Regions from separate parts of the Neobacillus sp. SAB-20_R2A genome, predicted to be linked through region 1. Evidence: riboswitches for the same ligand, from Rfam matches in the RefSeq annotation. Region 1 holds a riboswitch; each other region holds the start of a gene.
What was found. A riboswitch is a leader RNA that binds a small molecule or an ion and turns the genes downstream of it on or off. The one in region 1 is predicted to bind preQ1.
Positions count from the first base shown of each region.

Region 2: it holds a riboswitch for preQ1, as region 1 does, so the genes downstream of both, V5M37_RS04905 (QueT transporter family protein) here and queF (preQ(1) synthase) in region 1, are expected to answer to the same signal.
Region 3: it holds a riboswitch for preQ1, as region 1 does, so the genes downstream of both, queC (7-cyano-7-deazaguanine synthase QueC) here and queF (preQ(1) synthase) in region 1, are expected to answer to the same signal.

Region 1 covers NZ_CP145895.1:5,845,818-5,852,760, reverse strand. Annotated here, with positions in the region: gene V5M37_RS28545 (carboxypeptidase regulatory-like domain-containing protein) at 1-482, shown strand, start outside; gene V5M37_RS28540 (S8 family serine peptidase) at 550-2,007, opposite strand; PreQ1 riboswitch class I at 2,228-2,274, shown strand; gene queF (preQ(1) synthase) at 2,396-2,896, shown strand; gene V5M37_RS28530 (L,D-transpeptidase family protein) at 3,103-4,530, shown strand; gene V5M37_RS28525 (DUF3052 domain-containing protein) at 4,645-5,091, shown strand; gene V5M37_RS28520 (ParM/StbA family protein) at 6,237-6,943, shown strand, end outside.
Region 2 covers NZ_CP145895.1:981,878-988,820, forward strand. Annotated here, with positions in the region: gene V5M37_RS04895 (LysR family transcriptional regulator) at 1-669, shown strand, start outside; gene V5M37_RS04900 (DinB family protein) at 726-1,250, opposite strand; gene V5M37_RS04905 (QueT transporter family protein) at 1,378-1,902, opposite strand; PreQ1 riboswitch class I at 1,927-1,971, opposite strand; gene V5M37_RS04910 (DUF4177 domain-containing protein) at 2,075-2,263, shown strand; gene licT (BglG family transcription antiterminator LicT) at 2,482-3,315, shown strand; gene V5M37_RS04920 (beta-glucoside-specific PTS transporter subunit IIABC) at 3,675-5,549, shown strand; gene V5M37_RS04925 (glycoside hydrolase family 1 protein) at 5,649-6,943, shown strand, end outside.
Region 3 covers NZ_CP145895.1:3,747,467-3,754,409, forward strand. Annotated here, with positions in the region: gene V5M37_RS18145 (class I adenylate-forming enzyme family protein) at 1-1,177, opposite strand, end outside; gene V5M37_RS18150 (AMP-binding protein) at 1,192-2,751, opposite strand; gene queE (7-carboxy-7-deazaguanine synthase QueE) at 3,110-3,838, opposite strand; gene queD (6-carboxytetrahydropterin synthase QueD) at 3,831-4,313, opposite strand; gene queC (7-cyano-7-deazaguanine synthase QueC) at 4,318-4,977, opposite strand; PreQ1 riboswitch class I at 5,030-5,072, opposite strand; gene V5M37_RS18170 (MTH1187 family thiamine-binding protein) at 5,188-5,490, opposite strand; gene V5M37_RS18175 (nuclease-related domain-containing protein) at 5,573-6,151, opposite strand; gene V5M37_RS18180 (DUF3870 domain-containing protein) at 6,424-6,732, shown strand.

The sequences.
Region 1 (6,943 bases):
ATATTATTGGCGAAAAAGACGGCTATGTAACGTTTGACAGCCGTACAGATTTAAAAACCAATAATACACTTGGGGACAGCTGGGTTAAAGATGGCATTATCCACATCGGTCAAACGATGATGCGGTATGACTTTTCAATGGATCGGGTAGCAGCTTTGCCTTCGGAAACAGATGGTAATGGTTCAATACCGTCGAATCCTTCTGGGTTAGATGGTAATAACTCCAATACACCAGCTCCAACTAATACAGGTGAAAACAGTACAGCGGCAACTTCATCTACTGCAGATGAGGCAGACACTTTAAATGCAAAACAACAATCTGCAGAACCAAAGACGCAAAAGGAATCAAAGGTTTTGCCAACAGGTCTGTCTTTGCCTAAAACAGCAACAAATATGTATAATGCAATATTTTTAGGGTTTTTAATTATAGGATTAGGTATACTGCTTTTTTACAAAAATTTTAGAAAAAAAGAGCAAATATAAAACTAGGTGCCTGGTTCCCACTTTGCTAAATTTACGCAGCAAAGGTAGGGACCAGGCTCCTTTTTAATTATTTATTATTAGACAAGAAATTGAAAATATTAGCCTCCCCAGCTCCGTAAAGCGGGTCAACTCCAACTTTACCGAAATCAATGGCGCTTTGTCTGATGGCTGCGGCGACTTGTGCTGGTGAATATTCTGGATGAGCTGCCTTAATGACCCCGGCTACTCCGGCAACCTTTGGCGCCGCCATGGAAGTTCCATGTAAATAAGAGTATCCATGCCATTTTCCGTCACTGAATTGTGTTGTGGCATTACCTCCTCCAACTGGATAAGAAGGATAGGTTGATAATGTACGATACGTGTAATCACGTTTATCTAGATAATTCCCAGCAGGGTCTTGACGATACAGGCTATCATATAAAGGACCATTATCCCCGCCCGGACCGGCAACATCAATGGCATTGCCGTAGTTAGAATAGAAGGCGATGCTTTTATCTGACCACTCATTCGAAGATGAGACTGTAATAACCCCCGGAATTTGCGCAGGTGCTACACGAGATGGGCCTTTAATGTCTAAACCGTAAGTTGCCTTCCAATAGGCTTGCATATCATGCAGGTTGTTTAAATCCTTTGAGTCATTTCCCGCTGATACGACAACGGTAACACCCTTTTGAATGGCATATTGTGCTGCGCGGTGATAAGCAACCATTGAAGCAGAGTCACCTTTGTCCCCATAGTTATGGGCCATCCATCGCCAGCCGCCAATTGACATGTTAATGACCTCAACCCCATCATTAGCTGCGGCCACAATGGCATCGGTAATCCACGATTGCTGCGCTCCACCTGTTGCCCCAAACACACGATAGGCACGAACGGTTAACCCGGGTCCTACACCCTTTACCTTTCCATTTGCTGCAATCGAACCAGCAACGTGGGTACCGTGGCCATTTTTGTCCCAAGCATCTGTTGTGCCAGGAACAAAGGTTCTAGAGCCTGTCAGATCTGCATTATCCTTTAAATCAGGGTGGCTGAAATCAATGCCCGTATCGATAACAGCAACAACTGTATCATGATTTCCATCATTTAATTTATAAGAATCCCCATTATGTGTTAGGCGCTGCATATCCCATTGTTTATCCCAATAGCTTGGAGCATTTGGGTCAAGAGTTACCTTCTGCCCATTAGGTGTACCCGGGGTAAATTGAATAGCGTCATCGGGGTCTGTTTCCAAATAGGCTTCAAGCTCCCTTCCAGCCGATTGAATATTCGTATCCTGTGAAATTTTTGATAGAAAGTCCTGATTAGAGGAGGCAGCTTCAACGATTCCTATTTCTTCTACAACCCGTTCCACTTTTCCGCCAGCCTGTTCAATTTTTGCAGAGAAGTTTGCCGGAAGCTTTCCTTTATAAGCTAACACATAATGTTCTTGTCCCGCTTCTGCCTTAGGCTTGTCTGCCTGCACTCCGGCAAGCAATGAAATTGAAAGAACTGAACAAACCGATAGAACCGCTAATCTTTTTTTCAACCCAATTCCCCCTAGCAATCTGGTAAATTAACGTTTGAGACGTTATGAGTTGATTTTAGGACAAGGTCATAAAATAAAGTGTCGAACGAACAGTTGGACTGTTAAAAATTTATAGACAGATAGGTACAATATGCTTGTACCCTCGCTAAAAATTTTTCCATTTGACGAATACTGCGCTGTCCAATATAGTATTAATATAAAAATAGAATACCCGTATCGAACGGGAGAGGTTCATAGCTGTTACCCTCTATAAAAAACTATGGATTCATGTCAATAAAGCCATGTCCATAAGGATGTGGCTTTTCTGCTTTTATCCCCTTAGTTTGATTAGAATGGTGAAGGACCTCTCTTGTGAAAGTGCTGGGGCACATTTACAGGAGGTTTTTTTATGTCTGGACGTACAGATGAACAAGGTTTAAAGGATTTAACACTGCTCGGAAATCAGGGCACTAAATACTTATTTGAATATTCGCCGCAAGTTTTGGAGGCCGTCGACAACCTGCATCCAAACCGCGACTTTTTTGTAAAATTTAACTGCCCTGAGTTTACAAGCCTTTGCCCGCTGACGGGACAGCCGGATTTTGCAACGATGTATATTTCTTATATCCCCGATCAGAAAATCGTCGAAAGTAAGTCGCTGAAATTATATCTGTTCAGCTTCCGAAACCACGGCGATTTCCATGAAGACTGTGTCAACATCATCATGAATGATTTAATCAAGCTTCTGGATCCACGGTACATTGAGGTTTGGGGGAAATTTACACCGCGCGGCGGGATTTCAATTGATCCATGGTGCAACTACGGTAAACCGGGCACCAAGTATGAAGAAATGGCTCAATTCCGGTTGATGAATCATGACCTTTATCCTGAAAAAGTGGATAACCGATAAGATACAGCTAACAAGAAGATATACTCAGAAATTCCCTCCCTCCTTTGGTCCTAAGGCCATGGGAGGTTTTTTTATTAAAAAACCTTTACAATATTTTCACTTATGTTAGAGAAATAGAAATTTTACAAATTTACCGCTAAAATTTGACAAAATATTCCTCCTTTTCGTGGTACTTTATAATCATCAACAGAATTGGGGAGAGAAATATGAGGAAATTATCGTCTGCGGTTTTAATTTTTGTATTAACTTTCTTTTTCTTTTCAAGCCAATCAGAGGCTGCCACTTCTCAGTTAATTATTATTAATAAGAAGACAAATACCTTAGCATATTACGATGGAGGCACATTAGTAAGGACTTTTAAGGTGGCGACAGGGAGGTCAAGGGACTTAACTCCCGAAGGAAAATTTAGGATTGTTAATAAAATTGTAAATCGCCCTTATTATACAGGCCATATTGCCGGAGGGGACCCTCGTAACCCACTAGGCGACCGCTGGATGGGCCTTGAGGCAAGAGGAACCTATGGAACCACCTATGGCATCCATGGGAATAACAATGAAAGCTCCATCGGCCGGTACGTCAGCTCAGGCTGTGTGCGCATGCATAACTCGGAAATTCGATGGCTCTTTGACCGAATTCAAAATTATACGGAAGTGGTTATTACCCATTCCGGTGACAGTTTTGATACTATCGCCATGGCTAATGGATACGGAGTAACCGTACCGGTTAATGGAGAGAATCAAGGTACGCCGGCACCACAAATTCAAAACGGCTGGGTGCAAGCAGGTGGCAATAAGTATTATTATGAAAATGGAGCGGTAAAAACAGGCTGGCAGACGATAAACGGCAAAAGATATTTCTTTGATAAAAACGGAATAATGAAGACCGGCTGGCTGACGGAAAGCGGCAAGAAATATTATTTGGATAGCAGCGGTGTGTTGAAAACAGGCTGGCAAGAGATTAAAGGGAAGAAATATTATTTTTCAAATGATGGTGTGATGAAGAGCGGCTGGCTGGAAGATGGCGGTCAAAAATTCTATCTTGATAAAGACGGTGCAGCGAAAACGGGGTGGTTGGAAGACGGTGGCAATAAGTATTATTTTGATGCTGCCGGGGCAATGAAAACCGGCTGGATCGAGGATGGCGGAATGAAATATTTCCTTGACCCTGCCGGCGCGATGAAAACGGGTTGGCTGGAGGACGGTGGAAATAGATATTATTTAGATAATACCGGAGCCATGAAGACGGGCTGGCTTGAAGCGGGCGACAAGAAATATTACTTTGCTAGCGATGGTGTGATGAAAACCGGGTGGGTGAAGGACGGAGAAAAATGGTACTATCTTGACCAAATTGATGGCATGAAGACCGGTTGGATCAATTATAAAGGCAAATGGTATTACATTAACTCCAATGGCGTGATGGATAACACCGTCATCAGCAAGCTCGAGGACTTTGATCCTGTTGTTACGGAAAATACCGGCTGGACGGATATTGCCGGGTATAAATACTTTTTAAAGAAAAACCCTACTCTTGTCACTGGCTGGTTGAACTTCGAGAATAACTGGTACTATCTCTACGTTAATGCCGATATGGCAAAAAACTTCCTCAATGATAGTAATAAGCTTGTTCAAAATTAAGAATCGCAAGGAGAAGACACTTTATGAAGTGTCTTCTTTTTTATATGAAAGGTATGATAAGTCAAAGGAAAAGTTTAAAATGTTTGTAGGTGTATAGGAAAGGAAGGAAGTTCAATGTCAGTGCTAAAGAAGTTGCAGTTTAAGGACCAGGGACAGCCGGTGTTCATTGTCAACGCACCGCAGTCCTACGATGAGGCCATTCGAACATTTGAAGGTGAAGTCCACTGCGAGGCGGTAATGGAACGCTATGATTTCGTACAGGTATTTGGGACAAGCAATGAAGAATTGGGGGCTTTGGCAAAGAGCGCTGAGAAATTCGTAAAAGAAGACGGACTTTTCTGGCTATGCTATCCGAAAAAGTCCTCAAAGACCTATAAAGGTTCTGATTGCAGCCGCGACACTGTGATGTATTTATTGGCAGATGAAGGTTACGAACCTGTCCGGCAGATTGCCATTGACGACGATTGGTCAGCCTTAAGGTTTCGGAAGGCCGAGAATATTAAAACCATGAAGCGAAGTTTTGCTGTTACGGAAAAAGGAAAAGAGCGGACGGAAGATTAGGCAAATAAGTCGAACACACTCTTTCATTCCCATATATATTGAAAAGCTAAGAAATGGATTAGGTACTCAAGTTTGAGTATCTTCTTTTTAGTTTCACCTGGAATTTTGTAATAAACAACCCCATGTATACAATGCGTAAACACGTTTACTTTTCGTATACATTTTGTTTACAAATCCGTTTACACGTATACAAAGTTGTTTACATCCTGACGCCTAGCCATGTATACAGCTTTGTAATTTTCGTAAACATTGCCGTATACATTTTCATCTGCGTTTACTCCGGCCCGTGTCAATTTGATGGGAAGTTGAATGTCAGTTCTTAAAAAATTGTAACCAGCGTTCGCCAGTGTTAATTATCAACACATCAATTCTACGATGAGGTTATTGAAACATTTGAAGTTGAGGTCTACCACGTGCGAAAATGTTTGGCAATGATTTTGTGCCGGTAATTAGGACAAGTATAAAGTATTAGTGCCTCTAGCAAATATAGTGCTGAACGGTTCGTAAAACCAGCCGGGCTTTACTGGCTATGCTATCCGAAAAAGCCTTCTAAGACCTATAAAAGTTCAGATTTGCAGCCACGACATGGGGGTGTATTTACAGGTTGATTAAGACTATGAACCTGTCCTTCAGATCACTATCGACTATGATTGGTCTGCATTAAGGCTTCGGAAGGCAGAGTATAGTAAAACTATGTAGTGAAGCTTTGCTGTAACGGAAATTTAAGAACCACCCTATCGCACTTTGTAACCGGATTGAGAGCGATTCGATAATGCAGGTAAAAACGAAAGGAAATAGATTTTAGGGTCCCTAAAAATGGGTCCCCTTTTTTAGTTTCTCTGAAATATTTGTAATAATCTACTATTGTTTACAATCTGTAAACGTGTTTACTTTTTGTATACGTTTTGTATACAAACGTGTTTACATGTATACAAAGTTGTACGCATTCAGTTATTCCGCCATGTATACAGATTTGTTATTTTTGTAAACATTCACGTTTACAAATTTCCCCATGTTTACATCCTGTTTACAATTTTACACTTGTGTTTCTTTTCGGCCAGCCTCATTGAAGAAACTAGTAATCTTCTATACGCTTATAGAAAGTACTAGATTGCAATCCTATTAAATGAAAAGGAATGATGAACATGACTAAATCCAGAATTGCAGCTATCGATGTAGGTAATGACTCCATCAAGGCTATTTTTGGTGAATTAGAATATGAATTAAATATTCCTAACATTATCGCAAGAGACACCGAGGACCGCCCTGTCATAGGCATTGAAGAACTGGACAGCAAAGACCCATTAGATGGGATACATATTAAAGTGCACTCCCCTGCCCTAAAGGAAAATAATATTATCTATCGTGTCGGAAATTTGGCGACAAAAAGCAATAACACTACCGAGCTGGACCCTGGCAGCAGCAAGTCTGAGGAAGACCAGACATTAATTATGCTATTTGCGACATTGGCAATGGATGCCGTAAAAGCCGAATTCCCGCGCACGAAAAACATTATTGATGCCAATTACACATTAGGAACGGGCCTGCCGCTGCGTGAAGTAAAGGAAGGCAAGGATGCCGGCTATCGTTCGAAATTGCTTGGTAATGTCCATCAGGTTGAATTTCTTGTAACTCCAAAATACCAAGGCATTAAAGTTAATATTAGGTTCAATGAAGTAAAGGTTTATCCTGAAGGCTTTGCGGCCTATATCAACCTTGTCATGGATAATAATTTAAAAGTAATTAATAAGGACTTAATCGATAAACGCATTTTAATTCAAGACATCGGCGGCCTCTCCACGGACATCGCCGTCATTAAAAACCGCAATGTCGACGATGACAAGGCGCAAGG
Region 2 (6,943 bases), 1.1 Mb from region 1:
CTGATTGAGGTTTATCAGGGGGGACTCGAGGACATTCACTCATTTAGTCAAGGCTACACAACGAAATTTTCCATTGCCATATCACCTCTAATCGCAGATACTATCCTGCCATATGTTTTAAAAAGCTATACAAACAAGCATCCTGAGGTAGAGATTTCGGTTAAAATTATCGAATCCGTTGGTATCGAGGATGCGGTATTTAGGGAGGAAGTTGATATCGGGCTGTCCTGTTTACACAGCCTTCATCCTGAATTGATTAGTGAGCTTTTATATAGGGATAGGGTTATGCTAGTTGCGCCCCACGATGGGAGAGATTCCGAAACAGCACCTCCGTTAGACGAAGAAGAGGTTTTAACATCGAACTATTTGTTAACCCATAATCACCCAGGTTACTGGGATGGTCTTTGCTATGCAATCAAAACCAAATATCCAAAAGTAAGAATGATGAAAGTATCACAGGTACACATTACAAAAAGATTCATCGTTGAAGGGCTGGGTGTCTCTTTCCTTCCGACATCAACGGTCAGAAGAGAGCTGCTAGAAGGGAGGCTCTTAGAAGTAGACTGCCAAACCATCCACCTGCCCGAAGCAAACACCTACGCCATCATGAAATACGACCACTCCAAACAAAAAGAATTTCTCGAGTTTATCTCAAACTATCGGATTTAAAAAACAGTGTCCGCCTGAGGCAGACACCGTCCACGAGCGGTGCCTGACACCACCCGTTATTTCAAATTAGTTAAGTATCGGTCTGTCACGATGCTGAGGTGGTGGATTGCATGGCCGGCGATGATGTAGGCGATGGCGCGGGTGGTGACCTCCGTGCCATTGGCGTTGCCGACATTTGTCCAGGCAGACTCTGGCATGTTCTCGACCAGCGTGATAGTTGCTTTCCTGACTGCAATGAAGTCAGCAAGAATAGATTTTAGTGGCAGCTCGCCCATTTGTGCTCCAGCCACATAATCATTTTCGTCAAACCCTGCCAATGGAGTCTTGTCACCGCGGCCAACTCGAAGCAGGCGGTAGCTCATGATTCTCTCGGTATCTGCCATATGGCCAAGCACTTCCTTGATTCTCCATTTACCAGGTTCATAGCGGAATTGCGAATCTTCCTCTGAAATTCCTTCGTAAACAGAAACCGCTTTTTCAAGGCTTTCCTTAAGAATCTGCAATAAATCTCCTTCAGGAACTAACTGAACATACGGTACATAATAATCTGGGAACTCATTGTTATTAGGACGCTGTAGCATTTAAAAAACCCCTTTCAAAAACTCTGAAAAATTAACTATCTTCATTTTAGAGTTTTTTTGAAATTAATACCATAAAAAAGAGCTGCCGCCTAGGGTGTACCCTTAAAGCAACAGCTCTTGAAATCTTTTATTTAAAGATTTTATCAAAATGAACGCGTTTGTTAATGAAATACATGACTGGGATGCCGACAGCCATTACAACGAATTCCCCAACTGCAGTAGTTAACCATGTAAACAGGAATGGCAGATCGAACGCCAAATGGAGTTCAATCGCAATGAGAAACATCGTAAAGGTGAACACCAACGTATTCACAATCATCCGAGCCCAGATTCCTTTAATAAACCGCGCACTTAAAATCGTAATGACCAAAGCAATCAAAGATTGGCCAACTCCGAAAATGAGGTCATAGGCCTTCATTGGTGAGAAAAATAAATTCGTTAAAAATACCCCTAAAATGATCCCGTAGAGATACTTTTTATTGAAAACGATGAGATGGTTAAACATCTCTGAAACGCGGAATTGCACCTGGGTAAACCCAAATGGCTGAATTAATGCCGAAACGACGATGTACAAAGCTGCGACAATACCGTTTACAACAATCTCCCGCACCTTGCTGTTTGCAGCGCCCGAATTATACTGGGCGTCTAGCATATTTGCTGTTTTTTCCATATTCATTTCTCCTTAGTTTTTTATAGTGGGAGGTTCTCGAACCACTTAAGGTAATATATTAACAAACTATTATATTAATACATAAAAAAATGGCAGTCAATTACAGTTTTTGGGATAATGAGAATATAAACAATATAATTTGCGGAGGAAAACCATGTACGAATATAAATTTGAAAAAATTGAGCTTAGCAAATTAAGCGGAAAACCTAAAGGGGATTATCAGGAACTTATTCATCAGAACGCGAGGAACGGCTGGAGGTTGGTCCAGATTTTTGCGCCGGGAATTGCTGCATATGGGTCTGCGGCTTATTATGAAGCCATATTTGAAAGAAAAGTAGATTAAAGAAATACTAATAATAACTGAACATTATCCATAAAAAGACCCTCGATAAGAATTGCGCCTGGATTAAAAGAATGATAAAATCTAACCAAATAACTTCAAATTTTTAGGATTGTTACTGACTCATCAGGCAAAACCTATGACTAATGTTTTTATTGCATTAGTTTTAGGTTTTTTTATTTTCCTTTTTATCACAAATATTCCACAAATAGGTGATTTATATGAAAATCGCAAAGGTAATCAACAATAACGTTATAAGCGTATTGGATGAACACAATAAAGAATTAGTCATTATGGGCAGAGGGCTCGCGTTTCAAAAGAGACCTGGCGATATTGTCGATGAGAGCAAAATCGAAAAAGTCTTCAAACTCGAAAACAAAGATGTTTCCGATAGATTTAAAACGCTATTGTACGATATTCCGCTAGAATATATGGCTGTTTCTGAAGAAATCATCAACTATGCAAAAGAAAAACTAGGGAAAAATCTGAATGATAGCATTTATGTCTCCTTAACCGACCATATACATTTTGCGATTGAACGGCATCAGAAGGGCATTAATATTTCAAATGCTCTGTTGTGGGAGATTAAAAAGATTTATCAAGACGAATTCTCTATAGGGCGGGAAGCGTTAAAAATGATTCAAACCAAACTTGGTATTTCGCTTCCGGAAGATGAAGCGGGCTTTATTGCGATGCATATCGTAAATGCGGAATTAAACGATGAGATGCCAAACCTAGTCAATATAACCAAACTCATTCAGGATATTTTAAACATCGTCAAGTATCATTTTAAAATCGAACTTGATGAGGAATCCTTAAATTATTTCAGGTTTCTTACCCATCTTAAGTTTTTTGCACAGCGCCTTTTCAACGGTTCCCATTTAGATAGCGAGGATGATTTTCTTTATAACTTAGTGAGAGAAAAACATAAAGAAGCATTTGCCTGTGCGCAAAAAATTAAAGATTATATTGAAAAAGCCCATCAACATGAGATCACAAAGGAAGAAATGGGCTACCTCTCCATTCATATTCAGCGCGTGGTGAACCGAAACTAGTAAAATTTTTTTAAAAAGATAGCGTTGACACCTTTTGAAAGCGCATGCTATTATGTGAGTACAAATTAATATTAATTTATTAGGATTGTTACTGATTATGCAGGCAAAACCTAAATTGCAAACTAGGCCTTATGCTTTGGTGCGCAGTTTAGGTTTTTTTATTTTCATAAAAGGCGGTCTTCACCTGGTCCGGACAGGAAGCACCGCTTAAAGCAAATCAAAAAGTAAATATTTAGAACAGGATTGTTACTGGTCATGCAGGCAAAACCTAAGTCATAAAGAATGTATCAGGGACGCTATGTCTCCGGCTTCTTAATGGCTTAGGTATTTTTTTTACCAAAATACTAGAGGTGATGAAGATGTCGAAAAACGAAAGATTAGCTAAAGAAATTCTCCAGCTAGTTGGCGGTGAAGAGAATGTCAACTCACTTGTCCACTGTGCAACTAGGCTTCGTTTCGGACTAAAGGATAAATCAAAAGTCAATAAAGCAAAGTTAGAAAAAACGGACGGCGTCATTACTGTTAAAGAAAGCGGCGGGCAGTTCCAAGTGGTAGTAGGAAACAATGTTCCGGAAGTGTATGCGGAGATCGGAAAAATCTCAAACATCACAAAGGATTCAAAAATCTCTTCCGCTAAAGATAGTGGAGAAAAAGGAAATTTCTTAGGTAAAGCCGTAGATGTTGTATCCAGTATTTTTGCACCGCTTCTTGGTCTTATGGCAGGGGCCGGTATCCTTAAAGGATTATTGTTAATTGCTGTGAATTTTGGCTGGATAGTCAATACGGATACAACTTATACGATTTTATACGCGGCAGCAGATGCGATGTTCTACTTCTTGCCAGTATTGTTAGCCATTACAACCGCACGTAAATTTGGCGGAAATATCTTTGTCGCCGTTACGATTGCAGGTGCATTGCTCTATCCGTCGATTGTGGCGCTTAAAGCGACTCCACCTGAAGGCGGAATCCATTTCTTTGGGATTCCAGTTACGATGATGAGCTACTCATCAACAGTTGTTCCAATCATTCTTTCCATCTTTGTCATGAGCAAGCTTGACATTTTCTTTAATAAAAAGATTCACGAAAGCGTTAAAAACTTCGTTACTCCATTATTGTTATTAGTGATTATGCTTCCATTAACATTGTTGGTATTTGGTCCGATCGGTGTAAACGCAGGTAATGCTGTGGCAAAAGCGATGGTTGCTGCATTTGCATTCAACCCAATTTTAGCTGGTGCGATCATGGGTGCAAGCTGGCAGTTACTCGTCATGTTCGGTATCCACTGGGGACTTGTTCCAGTATTCATTAACAATATTGCCGTTCACGGAAGAGATGGTGTAAAGCCGGCCGCAACTGCTTCTGTTTTTGCTCAAACCGGTGCGATGGTCGGGGTTATGTTAAAAACGAAGAACAAAAAATTAAAAACATTAGCAGGTTCTGCTGCGATCACTGGTCTTTTTGGTATTACGGAACCGGGAATTTACGGTGTAACATTACCACTTAAAAAACCATTCATTGCTGGGATCATTGGTGCGGCAATCGGTGGGGGTATCATTGGTTACGCCGGAACAAACGCATTTGCTTCTGGCGCTCCTGGATTATTGACTTTACCAATCTTCTACGGACCAGGCGGCCAAGGGTTTACCGGTCTAATTATCGGTATCGTAGTGGCATTTCTAGTATCTGCAGGTCTTACTTATGTTTTAGGTTTTGAAGATCCTGTTGAAGAAGATGTAACTGCCCCGGACATAGCAACTAGCAGTGAACAAATTGCCAGCCCTATTACAGGCAAAGTAGTTAACTTAACTGATGTATCTGATCCTGTTTTTGCTTCGGAATCAATGGGAAAAGGAATTGCAATTGAACCGTTTGTTGGCCGTGTTGTATCGCCTGTAAATGGTGTAGTAACGGTTGCTTACAAGACAAAGCATGCTATCGGTCTTATTTCCGAGCAGGGTGCAGAAATCTTAATTCATATTGGTATCGATACTGTTCAACTAGATGGAAAATACTTCACATCACATGTTAAACAAGGCGATCAAGTGTCTGTTGGTGATTTACTAGTAGAATTTGATATTGAAAAAATCAAACAAGCAGGCTACGAGGTAACAACACCTGTCATTGTTACGAACTCTAGTATCTATACGGAAGTAACAGCAGCAAGACAAGGGAATATTGGCGAAAAGGAACCAATCTTAATCTTAGATATCCATACTAAAGAAGGTATTGCATAGGTAGTCATATGTACTGCTTCATAGATTAAAAACTTAATAAAATATATGGTTTTAGCTGTAGCTAAAACCATATATTTTTTTGAAAGAGAGGAATAAATCATGAAACACACACAGTTAAAACCATTTCCGAAGGATTTTTTCTGGGGCGCTTCGACCTCAGCATACCAAGTAGAAGGAGCATGGAATGAGGATGGCAAAGGTCCATCTGTCATTGATATTCGTGAGAAATACCCAGAGGGCACCACGGATTATAAGGTCGCAAGTGACCATTATCACCGATATCAAGAGGATGTTAAATTAATGGCAGAGATGGGGTTTAAAGCGTATCGCTTTTCCATTGCCTGGACACGAATAATCCCTAACGGAACAGGTGAAGTGAATCCAAAAGGGCTTGAATTCTACAACAATTTAATCAATGAACTTATTAAATATAAGATAGAGCCCATTGTAACCATGTATCACTTTGATTTGCCCTATGCGCTTCAAGCTCGCGGCGGCTGGTCGAATCGTGAAACAATCGATGCCTTTGTGGAATATGCGAAAGTGCTGTTTGAGAACTATGGTGATCGTGTGAAATATTGGCTGACGATTAACGAACAAAATATGATGATTATGCATGGGAAGGCACTTGGAACTCTGGATCCGAATTTAGAAGATCCTGATCGAGAGCTTTATCAGCAAAACCATCATATGCTAGTGGCGCAAGCAAAAGCTATGGACGTTTGTCACCAAATGCTGCCGCAGGCGTTAATTGGGCCGGCTCCAAATATTTCCTATATTTATCCTGCCAGCTCGAAGCCGGAGGATATATTGGCAGCGCAAAACTTTAATTCGATCCGCAACTGGCTGTACTTAGATGCGGCAGTATATGGACGTTACAATAAGACAGCATGGAGCTTCTTAGAAGAAAAAGGCTACGTTCCAACCATTGTCGAAGGTGATATGGAAATCTTAAAAAATGCCAAGCCTGACTTTATTGCGTTCAACTACTACACGTCTAAAACAGTAGAAGCAAGCAATGGGGAAGGTAATGATAAAAATAACACTGGCGACCAGGAAATTGTCATTGGTGAAGCAGGTGTTTATAAGGGGCACAACAACCCGAACCTGCCGAAAAACGAATTCGGCTGGGAAATTGACCCGGTTGGCTTCCGCACAACCCTGAGGGAAGTGTATGACCGCTACCAGTTGCCAATCATCATTACCGAAAACGGTCTTGGTGCTTTTGATAAGATAGAAGAAGACGGCAGCGTTCGGGACCCATACCGGATTGATTATTTGAAAAAGCACCTTGAACAAATGCAGCTTGCGATTACCGACGGAGTAGAAGTGTTTGGCTACTGCCCTTGGTCGGCGATTGACTTAATTTCCACACACCAGGGGGCGAAGAAACG
Region 3 (6,943 bases), 2.1 Mb from region 1:
TAGAAAATGCCAGCCTTGTTTCTTCTTCCAGTTCAAAATACCCCTTCGCCCGGCAGTTTCCCTTTACCGCTACTTCTCCGACTTCGCCGCTTGCAAGCTCCTTTTGTTCCGCATCGACAATCTTCAAGCTAAAATCGCCAATTGGAACGCCGATACTTTGCTGCACTTTTTCAAGAGAGTCCGTTAACCTAGTCATGATGCAGGCACCGGATGTTTCACTTAGGCCATATAAATTGATGATTTTGGCGTTTGGAAATTTCGTTTCGATCATTTCACATTGGGTAGGGTCGACATTGGATCCGCCAGCTATACACACCTTAACGGAACTAAGGTCATACTGGTTAATATTTTTATGGTTTAATAGCATGTGATACATCGTAGGCACTCCGCCAAAGACGGTTGGCTTGACCTGATGTATGACTTGCAGGACCTTTTCCGGAATAAACTCAGGTACTAGGACAATACTGCCAAAGCTTACTAATAAGGCATGAACCGCACAGGTAATGCCTCCGACATGGTTTAACGGTAAACTCCCTACTGTGCAATCCCCCACTCCAAGCGACAAATGGTCTGCCTGGGCTTTGGCCGACGCCAGAATACTGCGGTTGGTGATCATCGTCCCCTTTGGCTTTCCGGTGGTACCGGATGTATAGATGACAACGGCCGTATCCTCTTCCAACACCGCTTGCTTTGCGGACTCAAGCCTTCCCCGCTCAAGCGGCCGAGCCAACAACTCTTCAAAGGATAGACTTCCTTCGAACCCATAGCCTATGAAAATATATTTTTCCAGTGTTGGAACCTTATCTTGAAATTTCTCGAAAAATTGGACAAAATTAAAGCCCTGATGGCCAGAAATGGAAACAATCCCTTTTGCTTTTGAATTGTTCAGCATATACTCAAGCTCTGAATCTCGGTAACGGACATTCAGGGTCACCACACCGACTCCGATTTTGGCAGCAGCGAAATACGTAAACAGCCATTCCAGTTGGTTTAACGCCAAAATGGCCATTTTGTCGCCTCTCTCAAATCCCTCCTGGAGAAGGGCAGACGCCAATACATCGGTGACGTCATCCAGTTCCTTATAAGTAATCCGTTGGTCTTCATAAATTAAAAATGGCTTATTCGGGAACCGATCAACGGCATTCGCCAATACTTTATGAACTATCCAGTCCTGCAAAAACATCCCCCCTTTTAAACTACTGGATTATTAGAATATAGATTTTTAAATTGCTCCCGCAACACATTCTTTTGGATTTTTCCGGTCGTTGTCTGCGGAAGCTCGGTTACTATTAACACCTCTTTTGGGACTTGGAAGGTCCCTAGATGTTCTTTGCAATGTTTAAGGATTTCCTCTTTCGTCGCTACCTCCCCAGGTTTTAACACAACAAATGCCGTAACTGCCTCAATCCAGCGTTCATGCGGCAAACCGACTGCTACCGCATTTAATACTTTTGGATAAGACAATAGCGCTTGTTCTACCTGAATAGATGCTACATTTTCCCCGCCAGTCTTAATCATGTCCTTCTTCCTGTCCACAAAAACTAGCAGCCCATCCTCGTCAAAGTACCCTAAGTCCCCGGTATGATGCCAGCCGAACTGCCGTGACCGCTTCGTTTCTTCCGGATTATTAAGATAACCGGCCATAACATTTGGACCGCGGTGAACGATTTCACCCACTTCATTTTTTCCTAGCAGGTTTCCATTGTCGTCCATTATCGCGATGTCCGTAATCAAGGATGCTGTCCCCCAATATGGACCTGATTTTCGCAGTTGGTCCTCAGGTTTAAATACACAGGTAGCCGGATACATTTCGGTCTGTCCCGACCCTAATGCAAACTCACATCCTAGTTCACTGATTCCTTTTTCCAGCGTATTGCGGTCCATAGGGGCCATGGCGTAGAGGCAATAGCGCAGGCTTGATAGGTTATATTTTTTAAAAGAAGGATGGTAGAGAAATGCCCGGTACATCATCGGCAGGCCAAACATCCAGGTGATCTTTTCCTTCTCGACTGTTTTCATAAAGGACTCCGGTTCTAAGCCTTGGATTACCACAACTGTTGCGCCTAAGTGGAAAAAGGACGAGACAAGCGTGTGCTGAGCACAATGGAACACGGGCATCATCATCGTCGCAATATCGTCCTTCGCCATCCCCGCTTCAATAATATTGGCCAGACTGGCAATAAACACAGCTTGATGGTTAATGAGGACTCCTTTCGGTGAGCCAGTCGTTCCACTAGTAAACATGATTTGGGCCAGGTCACGGTCCCCAATCTCCACTTCCGGTTCTTCCGTATGGTCGGAATTTAAGGCATGCTCAAATTTTTCAGCCTCAGTGGCACCCTTTCCAATAATGAGCAATTCCGGACACATGCTTGAAAATTCTTCTTTTTTGTCCTGTAAAAATCCCTCGTCACAGATAAGGACTTTTGCGCGGACCTCTGCAAGAATATACGACTTTTCGTTAAAGGATACCCCTGGATTAATCGGAACCCACACCAAACCCGCCTTTGCGATTCCAAAAATGGCAACCAGAAACTGCCAACTATTTCCGCAAATAGTGGCAACCGAATCTCCTTTTTCTAACCCGAGGTCCAACAGGTAGTTCGCAAAGCGGTTGCAATCTTCATTAAACTCTTGATAGGAAATCCTTTTATCCCCTGAAATGATGGCCGTTTTGGCTGGATTTTTGGCTGCCGTCCTGCGCACAATATCGCCGATGGCCACTCGATTTAAGATGGTGATTTCACTCATGAGCTTCCCCCCGTTTTTCAAATTACTCCTTAATACATGAAATCGCTTCCATTTTTACTTACGTTAAAAAATCTTCATTCCGATTAACAAAGGTTAATTTCTTTATCCGATTGCCTTCCAATCTTACATGTTCAGAATCCTCCTTAACTATGGTTTCAATACCTACTTTAAGAAATGCAAGAATTGTACCAGTTATTACAAATGGTGCACATACTTTCTGACGCCATATATATACAGTTTTCTCCTTGAACAAATGTTATAAAAAAAACACAGTTGTATAGTTTTATAAACAGTTTGATTGTGATGGTAAAAAACAAATAAAAAGCGATGCCGCCATGGACATCGCCTGTTTTTCCACCTAAACTCCTCTTTTATTTCCCCACAAAAAAGTATGCAATTGCGGAAGAACCTTCACATTATTCATTTCGGAGTCCTGCATGACCTTGTCTATCAGTCTTTCATATTTATTAATAAGATGCAGAAGCAGCTCCTGATTATCCATTGTTGACAGATGATCATTACCAACCTGTACAAAGAAGGGAACATCCGGATAACGGAAATGGACTGCTCTGGCATATTCATAATCAAGATCATCAAATACCACAATCTTTAAGCTGAATTGTTGCGCTAAATCATTTTGTGTAAGTTTCCCAATGATTTCATCTAAAATTTCAAAATCCGTCTCCATTTTTGAGCTTGGCGGCTTGGGGGAAATGGTTAATTCATCAATCTCATAAAACCACTCCTGCCACCTGCTCCCTTGGGTTTCGAGACCAATTTTTATTTGATTATCTTTTAGGATCTTAATGAATTCATCGAGATTTTTCAATAACGCAGGATTACCGCCTGAGATCGTGACAAAGGAGAAATTCTTACCGCCGATTCGCTTCATCTCTTCCCAAATTTCCTCTGCTTCCATCATGCGAATATCATTTTTACCGGTGCCATCCCAGGTAAAGGCGGAGTCGCACCAGCTGCAGGAATAATCACAGCCAGCAGTTCTTACAAACATCGTTTTCTGGCCGATGACCATCCCTTCCCCTTGGATGGTAGGTCCGAAAATTTCCATTACGGGTATTTTACTCAACTTCCATCCACTCCCGTCTAGCTTCCGCATAGCTTGTCGGTGTCTCAAACAACCGGACAAATTCCACTCTTGCGCCGCTATACTGATTCTTCCGCTCTTCTTTCGTAAGCGCCTCAGCCATCTTTTCATAAATCCAGACCACCATGTTTTCAGCCGTGGTATTCATTGGCGGTAAGGTTTCATTTAAATAGCGATGATCCAGATGAATTTCAATTTCATTTTTCCAAATGTCTTTAATGTCCCCGAAATCCATCATCAAGCCACGGTCATCAACGTAGCCGCTGATTCCAAAAATGACTTTATACGTATGGCCATGAAGGTTTTTGCATTTGCCTTCATAGCAATGCAAATGATGGGCAGCATCAAAGGTGAATTCTTTGCTCACAAGAACACGTTTCTGATGGTATTTCAATTGACTGCGGTTGATATCTTCATCTATTTTTTGGAGTTTATCGACAATCCGAAAGCCATACATTGCGTTACAACTCCTCTCGTGTGCTTAAATATTGATCAAGGCCGCGTTTTCTTAGTTTACAAGCCGGGCATTCACCGCAGCCATCCGCAATGATCCCGTTATAGCAGGTTAAGGTTTTTTCCCTAACAAAATCCAAGGCATTCAGATTATCTGCCATTTGCCAGGTTTCAGCTTTGTCCAGCCACATTAATGGGGTATGAATAACAAATTCCTTGTCCATCGACAGGTTCAATGTGACATTTAAGGATTTTATAAAAACATCACGGCAATCAGGATAACCGCTAAAATCCGTTTCACAAACACCGGTAACAATGTGCTTAGCCTCAACCTGGCTTGCCAGTACCCCTGCAAAAGAGATGAATAACAGGTTCCGTCCAGGTACAAAAGTGGAAGGCAATTCACCATTTTCTCCATCCTTCACCTCAATGTCCTTACGTGTTAAGGCGTTTGGTGCCAGTTGGTTTAACAATGACATATCTAAAATATGATGCTCTATTCCAAGTTCATTCGCGATATTTTGGGCACACTCAATTTCAAGTTTGTGCCTTTGATTATAGTTAAACGTAACCGCCACTACTTCTTCAAATTGTTCCAATGCCCAAAACAAACAGGTGGTGCTATCCTGTCCGCCGCTAAAAACTACAACTGCTTTATCTTTCTTCATCATAAATTCTCCTTTAAATAGAAAAACAGGACTACTAAAGAAAGCAGTCCTGTTTTCCTTAGTTTTTTAAAGAGGGTAGCTAGAACCTCTACCGCAGGGTGCGGATTTTTTATATGACTATTCGATTATAAACCATTTCTATCAATTTTCAATCTATCTTTCGAGATTTTTTCGGTTTTGTACCCTTTTCAAAAAAAATTCACTCTGACCTTACAATTTTGTTTGTACTGACTGCAACTTCCGCTCCATTGAATGTTCCTTGTCACGGCGATCATCAATTCGTAGATTGGTGCAGACTCTTTGCAAGCCTTTCTGGAATGGGACCTCGTGAATTTCTTGAACAATTTCTAAGAGTAATTTTAAATCCCCTTCAATCAATGTGCTCATCGGGGTTAGTTGATACTTTACTCTGTCCTCATATCGCTGAAGAACTTTATGTATTTCCGCCACATACTCGCTGACACTTGTTGTGCCTGTCCCTACAGGGATAACCGTTATATCAATGATAGCCATCGCTTCATCCTCCTAATTCTTTATATAAAAAGAATATCATATGAAATGGTAAGGACAAAAATTCGCAGACTTAGTTAGCAAATTATCTTTTCATTTGAATCTGTTTAATATGGGCCTGTTTAACGTTAGAATCTGCCAGAGAAAATTTATGTAAAATAGTGTACATCCGGTCGATTTCTATTTGTGTCATTATATTCCTTGTATTGGTAATTTCTTTTTTTATTGATGAAAGCATGGCATTTCTTTTTAAAACCTTTACGTTTTGGGAAGTAACATTTATTTTCTTAAGTGTGCAACGCTCACTAAAAACGATATACGATTTAATAAGGTATTCATCCCCTCTTCCCAATGTGGACTTCAATGCAGTTATGTGTGCTTTATTCTGCCAGACCGGATTAAAGAATTTCTCTTTTTGTTTGTTCGGAAAAACCTGCATCCAATTTTTACTTTTTTCATCGCCAAAAATCCAGCCGCTGTAGTTTTTGGATTCAAAGACATAAAGACCTGTTTCGTGGAGCATGATTAAATCTACTTCTGTGGTTGTTCCATCATATTTTGGTAAATAAAGATTGGTTAAGAGCCTTTTAGGTCCCTTTAATTTTTCTAGTTCCGCAAAAGTTAAAAATTCTCCGTAATTTCCCTTATCAAATAATGTTTTCAAGAAAGTATTCCCACTTGCTTGTTGATAGCTTGAGTTTTTAAATTTTAGGTATTTGGGCACAAAAAATAAGAGTACCAATAACAAAAATAGAATAATAAGACTCATTTCCTTTTTCCTTCTTTCTAAATATCATTACAAGACTATGATACTAAATTTTTGACGAAAAGGGACAATTTACCTATTTTTATCAGAAGGAATTTTTAAAAATTATTATCTTATCAATTCTTCATTTTTATATTATTCTAAAAATAAAACCTCTGGAGGAAATCAGAATGAATACCTATTTTATAGCCGGTCACGCCAAGCTGCCAACCGGTATGGCTGCCAGAAGCATTTATGAAACGCTGACGATTACGGCTGAGATTGATAAGCATTATGGAGTGATCGTGGATGCATCCTGTACGCTGGCTACGGAACATGGTCGTGATTATATTTCTAGGCTGTTGAAGGGGTATAGTTTACGTCATGGAATTGACAAGCCACTCGAAGACTTAAAGAATGGCTATTTAGGAAAAGCCAATCACGCCCTGATTGCAGCGCTGAAGGATTTGTACAAGCAATATGAGACTATGAAACAATGACTATTTCGACGATATCCATGGCGAGTATTTTGGGATGACCATTGCCAATTGGAGTTAAGGGGGTGGCCTTATACCTTTTTATAGGGCCATTTTTTATTTTTTCCCCCTCTGTGCTGATCTTATGACCATTTCATAGGACACTTCCTCTCATCTTTCACTGCCGTTCTGGTCTTATAACCCTTTCATAAGACACTTCCGATTACCTTTTTCC